DNA from 2 places in the Bacillus jepli genome. Region 1 is predicted to be linked to the other one. Evidence: riboswitches for the same ligand, from Rfam matches in the RefSeq annotation. Region 1 holds a riboswitch; the other holds the start of a gene.

Region 1 (3,503 bases):
CTCTGGTAGCTCATCAATGCCCCATTCCGCATTTTGACGAATAAATTCATTTACCTGTGGAATGTTTTTCTGCCATTGTTCTATAACATCCTGACCATCTGATTCAACAACGATTGATACGAAGGTAGGAAACATGACACCACCTAAATATACCCCATATGTTAATAATACTTGATTTTTACCTACACTATTAACTGCATAGCTTTGATTAGGTTGTTCCTCCGAAGAAAAAATCCCCACCTCATCATCTGATTTTGGTTCTTCAGCTTTTTGTATTGTGCTAACTGATTTATCGTTTGATGCTGCTTCTTTATTAATATCCATAGCAATACTCTTTTCTTCTCTATTCATTTTAGCAGAGTCGGAGCTTGAACTATTCATATTATTAATGAAAGAAGGAGCTAAAATGAATAACAGAAGCGCTGCTGCAACAGATGCAATAGTTGGAACCATCCAAACCTTTTTCTTTTGCTTATTCATTTTAAGGGTTATATTCTGATAAATTTCTTGTGGTTTACGATTGTCTTTCATTCTTGGCATTTGCGATAGCATCTGCTCTAGTTGTTCATCGTTCCACTCTGATTTTTTCATCTTCTACACCCTCCTTTATACCAGATTCTTCCATATACGTTTTTAAGACCTTAAGTGCTCTATGTTGAGTTGTTTTTACTTTACTTTCTGTCCATCCTAGAGCTTCAGCGGTCTCAGCAATCGAAAGAGATTGAATATAACGTAAAATTAGGACCATACGTTGATCGGTCGTACAGCGTTCTAAACACCGGTACATCATCTGGACTTGCTCATTTTGTAAGGCTATTTCTTCCGGAAGTGGAGCAAAATCTTTTACCTCTTGGCGGCTCCAATCAAATGAATCCATAATTCTTTGTTTCCAGCCTTTTTGTTTTCGAAATGAATCAATCGCAACATGTCTTGCAATTGAAAATAGCCATGTCTTTTCACTACTTTTTCCTTCGAATCTATCATATGATTTTAAAACTCTTATATAAACTTCCTGAACGAGATCTTCAGCCAGTTCACGATTTTTTACCATATAAAATAAGAAGGAGAAGACATCGTGATGATACTTTTCATATAGTTCCTCAAATAAGGAATCCATTTTGCAAATCCTCCCGTTCATTTCATTAGTCGAATGTTTTTTAAAAAAGTTACACTCCCAATATAGTATGTTTTCATAAAAAAAGGAAGAATATTTTGGAAATATTCTTCCTTACTTTGCGATTGTTACATTTTTTAAGAATAATAGTCTTAAAATGGGGTACAGGATAAGAAAAAACACTCCGTTCCCGATTGCATGACTCATATCAAATGGTAGTCCAGCTATGTAATAAGCAAAAAACTTACCGGAGAACAAATAAAGGGGCATTGAAATTACAAGTCCATAGAGAAAACCACAAAACACTGCATAAATAACTAGGACCACAACCGGTATTCGGTCGCGATATTTACGTAATGCTCCACTTATTAAACCAATGATCCCCCATGCAAAGATTTGCCCAACTGTCCATAAGCCCATCCCCATCACAAGGTTGGATAATACCGAGCTTAATACAGCTACCACCACTCCATAAATTGGTCCTAAAAACAAGCTTGCTATGATGATAATGGCAGTCGTTGGCTGAACATTTGGGAGGAATGTAAACATAATTCGCCCAACAACCGATAATGCGATTAACATTGATAAGAACGTTAGGTTTTTTACAGATAAATTCATTATTCCCATGTTTGTAAATCGAATTCAAACTTGTCTTCTGGCTCTACTTCGATATCTTTTGCTCCTACCATTGCATCCTCACCATTTACGGAAATATGCCAATAGGTTTTCTCTTCATTATTTGCTGCAACTCCACTAATGCTACTAATAAAACCAGCTTCATCAGCTTCGATTTCAAAGTTTTCTAGCATCATATCCATTAAGGTCGTTTCTTTTCCTGCCTCAATTTCGAGTTCTTTTTCTTCGATGATTTCTTCTCCGTTGTTTTTCGAGATAACGACAGTTACTATTTCAGCTTTTTCTTCTTTTTTAACTGTTTCTGATGCATTGTTATTGTTTGTAGAATCGTTTGTGGATTGTTCATTGCTACATCCAAATAATAATCCTAATGCAAGTAAAATAACTATAAATTTTTTCATGTTCTAGCTCCCCTTTATGTTAGATAGTTTATATATGTGCTAAGCACGAAATACCAAAAGAAAAAGCTCACCACATCGGGTGAGCTTTGTTAATCATATGGAAAAACAACAAAAAAGCAGGAAGCTTTATTGTTAATTCCCACACCCCGAAGAATTAAATGCGATCGAATTAGGCAGGTCTACTGACTTTAGCTTCTTTCTACTTTGAGTCCTTCCCATATAATGAACAGCATTTGCCATCCATTCATACAGTGGTTCTTCTCATTTCGTCCACTTTTACAGTTGCGGGGGCAGTTCTGGATTCACACCAGATTCCCTATTAAGTCCTTGAGATTAATTTTATCCTCAGACACCTATAATTCTGATTTTTTATTATATTTTTGTTAACCTTCTTTATATTACAAGAAGGCTGATTCGTTTACAAGGAAAATGTTTCTTATGAAACAAGAATCTTCGTCACCAAATTTCAAATTACTCACTGTTTCGAGGAATAACGAATGTAAATGTCGTTCCTTCGCCCAGTTTACTGTGAACAGAAATATTTCCATTGTGGGCACCAATAATGTTTTTTACAATAGCTAGTCCTAATCCAGTACCAGACTTACCTCTTGTTCTTGCTTTGTCCGCCTTATAAAAACGTTCAAATACAAACGGTAGATCCTCTTCTGGAATTCCAGACCCCGTATCCCTGATATCTACTTTAATAGATGTATCTTGTCCTGTTACATGTACCTCGACTCTACCATTTTCTTCGGTATGTCTAATAGCATTATCAATTAAATTTGTAAATACTTGCTCAATACGATCAGGATCGATGGAAATTTCACCTATATCTTCTTCTTTCGTTGCAGTTAGAGTAATTAAATTCTCCTTAGCTAAACCTTGAAATTTCCGAATCACTCGGTTAATAAACGAATCGAAGTCAACATGTTCTTTATTCAAGGTAATATGACCTGATTGCATCCTCGCTATGTCTAATAATTCGTTGACAAGTCTTCCCATACGTAGTGACTCATCGTAGATGACCTTCGTGATTTCTTTCCTCTCTTCTTCAGAGCTTGCAATATCATCCATAATCGCTTCACTATAACCCTGTAGCATAGCTATCGGTGTTCTTAACTCATGTGAAACATTTGCGATGAAGTCCTCACGAAGCTTATCCAATCGTCTTTCTTCTGTCATATCACGAAGAACAGCAACGGCCCCCCTAATATATGTTTGATTATAGAGTGGACTCATCAGAATAACCCAGGTTCTTCCTTGAAGGCTTATTTCAATAAATTGCTCTTTTTCAAAGGAAACAGCACGTTGAAAGAGATCTTTAACTTGTGGTGGAAGCTCCTCTCCAACAT
Region 2 (3,503 bases), 1.4 Mb from region 1:
CTCCTTTGTAATCGCGGTTGCTGACATATTTTGAGCAATTTCCGTACATAAATTACTGCAGAAAATCGCTGTTCGCCCTTTTCCTAGCAGATGTTTGTTCGGATTTTGACGATTGACTGCATCACGATAGAACATATATGGTGTTCCTGTTTCTAACTGCGCAATCATGATACGAGCCATGACATCCATCGCTCGATACGATTTACGTGGTAGTATGGGATGATTGACGGCTTCCATATATTTTAATGTGAAGTATTTTTCATCCTCTTCATCATAAAAATCTTCAAGTCCTAATAGATTTCCATTCTCATCCTTCCAGCCCATGATTTGCTTTACTTCATGTGGACAAAAGGTATGCCATTCCCCAATGCTTCTTCCATTTTCATCTACTTCTTGTAGCTTTTTCATAAATAGATCTGGGACGGAGACTCCCGTAAAAATATCATGGGCCTTACGGCGCTCATCCCCATTATTCGTTTTTAAATCTAGGAAGCCATTCATAATGTCCTTATGGAATAAATCAAGATAGATTGCAATTGCTCCTTGGCGTTGTCCTAATTGGTCAACACTTACTGCTGTATCATTTATTAGACGAATCCATGGTACAACCCCAGATGAATTCCCTTTAAACTTTTTAATATCGGAGCCGAGTGCACGAACCTTTCCATAATAGACACCTATTCCGCCTCCATCTTTTGATAATCTAGCAATGTCCCAGTTATTTAAATAAATGCCATCAAGTGAGTCCTCAACTGTATCAATAAAACAAGAGGATAACTGACCAAAACTCTTGCCAGCATTAGATAAAGTTGGGGTTGCAACGGTCATATACAGATTACTTAATGCCCAATAGGCTTCCTTGACATACTCAATCCGCACATCCCTTTTTTCATGCTGCATTAATGTCATAGCAATGATCATGAAGCGCTCCTGTGGAAGTTCGTAAATATTCCGTTCATAGTCCCTGGCAAGGTATCGGTCTGCCAATAAAAATAACCCGATGTATGTAAATAAATGATCTTTAGTAGGATCGATTATCTTTTCTAGTTCAAAAATCTCATCTTTGGAATAGGAGTTTACTATTTCACGAGAATAGATCCCTTTGTTCGTTAGCTCTTCAATTAACTTATGAAAGCTCCCGTATTTTAGGGCGCTTTTGTAATTCCGACTCGTTGCAGCTTTTTCATAGAGCTCATTTAAATACAGATGGGCCGCTAAATAAGTCCAATTTGGCTGGTCCATGGCAATTCTGTTTAGAGAATAAAAAAGTGCATGTTGGTTTGCTTCAAATGTTGAGAAATTCATCCCTTGCAGATTATTTTTTAGTTCGGTTGTATCAAGCTGATATGCCTTTTTAGCATAATCAAGCGAGTGCAGAACTGAATCTAATTCTCCTTGCGTTGTGATATTCAATTTATTTCTCTCCCTTATCTATTTTTTCGTTAAACAGAAAAAATCCGCTCAAACGAATTGAGCGGATGAAACGATAACATCAAGAGAGCATAAAAATAGAGCCCACCTGTCGCCACCGTTTCATCTTCCCAATCCCCGAAGAAGGTGAAACATCTTAAGAAAAGACAGGTCTCCTGACTTATGCGTCACTCTACTTTGAACCCTTCCCATATAAGTCATACAGTGGTCTGTTCATTTCGTCAGCAATTACAGTTGCGGGGGCAGTTCTGGATTTTCACCAGATTCCCTTTTAAGCCTACACGGCATCTTTTTCTCAAGGCAAAACACAATATGTAGTTATTTAAATTAAAAGTCTATCAATATATGCTATTAAATTTATGATAAGTGAATACTGCACTTTTAGCAAGACAAATTTTGACAAAATTATTTCTCGAGAAATAATACCATATGCTCTTCGCCACGATATTGTCCGTTGTATTTCATTGCTTTTTTATCAACAGCAAATGTTTGAAATCCTAACTTTTCATATAATTGCTTTGCAGGTGTATTTTCAGCATCCACCGTTAAATAAAGTAGCTCAATTTCAGGAATACTTTCGGCCACTTTGATCGCTTCAGTTAGTAAAGATTTTGCAATTCCCTTTCCTCTGTTTCCATCATCAACATACATTGCTACAATATTAGCCCTATGCCTGATTTTTCGACGTGTTTCCCTTACTACCGTTACCATACCAACTAATTGTGCTTCTTCAAATGCACCATATGTCAAAATATCTTCAGATTGAAAGCTTTTCTTGTATTCTTCGATCGGGTTTTCCTTACTTATTGCTTCATCATACGTGACTAAAAACGCATCAGGATCAGTTGTTAATGCTTTTAGCCGTAGCTTCCAATAGCCCTCAGCATCCTCTGGTATAAGCTTTCTAATATTCATATTATCCCTCCTAAGAACATTTGTTCTTGTGTTTTTTATTTTCCTTAATTATAATGGTACTTAAGGGAAAAATATACAAAAATGTATGACTTCTTTAGGAAATAGAAAACATAGTGTAGCGCATAAGAAATTTTAAAAGGAGTGTTTTGTGAATGAAAGGACAAGCAACACCGTATTTAATGTTTAACGGAAATGCCAAGGAAGCTTTGGACTATTACCAGGAAATATTTGAAGGGGAAATTTTGGATGTTCAAACATATGCTAAGGCGGGTTATGAGAACCAAGAGTGGGCGAATGATAGACTCATCCATGGTAAATTTAAAAAGAATGACTTCTTATTAATGGTATCTGATGATTCTCCAGACCAAACAGTTACTATCGGAAACAACATCTCGCTTGTAATCGAATTCGAAAGTGAAGAAGAGATTACGAAAACGTTTAATGATTTAAAGGAAAAAGGAACAGTATTCATGGAATTACAGGATACCTTCTGGGGTGCCAAATATGCTAAAGTAAAAGACCCATTCGGGATTATTTGGGATTTAAACTTTGAAAAACAGTAAATGTGAATATCCCCCCAAACTTCTGGGGGGGATTTTAGATTATTGTTTCCATTCGTGTTTTAACAGACCATAAAAATACATATCAAAACGCTTGCCGTCTCGCTCTAGGAATTCCCTAGAAGTTCCTTCCCTGACAAAGCCAAGTTTTTCATATAAAGCGATGGCTCTTTCATTGTACTGAAATACGGTTAATTGAATTCTGTGCAGATTTAATTCCTGAAACGAAAATTCTAACACAAGCTGCATCGCTTCGTGTCCTAACCCTCGATTCCGGTTACCATCTCCACCAATTGCAATGGCGAGCCATGCATTTCGATGTGGCCAAATAATACTATCAATATCGACAAAGCCCACTAATTTATCAGTAGCTAGCTCTTTAATTCCAAACACGAATGCTTTTTCATTTTTCTGCTCGACCCATTCCTTGAAATCAGAAGGATGTTTTGGGAAGGATGGTAACGTATCTAGATTTCTAAGAAACTCCTGATCTTCATACCAACTGACAATTGTAGGAACATTCTCTTCCTTAAATCTTACAAGTTCAACCTTTTTTCCTTTTAGTAGATTATATGTAATCATTTGAATTACCCCTTC

What was found. A riboswitch is a leader RNA that binds a small molecule or an ion and turns the genes downstream of it on or off. The one in region 1 is predicted to bind cobalamin.
Region 2: another riboswitch for cobalamin. It lies ahead of ABC371_RS21815 (ribonucleoside-diphosphate reductase subunit alpha); the one in region 1 lies ahead of ABC371_RS14940 (DUF4430 domain-containing protein).

The regions. Positions count from the first base shown of each region.
Region 1 covers NZ_JBDFMO010000001.1:2,927,808-2,931,310, reverse strand. Annotated here, with positions in the region: gene ABC371_RS14955 (GerMN domain-containing protein) at 1-591, opposite strand, end outside; gene sigX (RNA polymerase sigma factor SigX) at 566-1,117, opposite strand; gene ABC371_RS14945 (ECF transporter S component) at 1,229-1,732, opposite strand; gene ABC371_RS14940 (DUF4430 domain-containing protein) at 1,732-2,151, opposite strand; cobalamin riboswitch at 2,307-2,523, opposite strand; gene ABC371_RS14935 (ATP-binding protein) at 2,623-3,503, opposite strand, start outside.
Region 2 covers NZ_JBDFMO010000001.1:4,279,427-4,282,929, forward strand. Annotated here, with positions in the region: gene ABC371_RS21815 (ribonucleoside-diphosphate reductase subunit alpha) at 1-1,407, opposite strand, end outside; cobalamin riboswitch at 1,560-1,738, opposite strand; gene ABC371_RS21820 (GNAT family N-acetyltransferase) at 1,837-2,346, opposite strand; gene ABC371_RS21825 (VOC family protein) at 2,499-2,909, shown strand; gene ABC371_RS21830 (GNAT family N-acetyltransferase) at 2,949-3,488, opposite strand.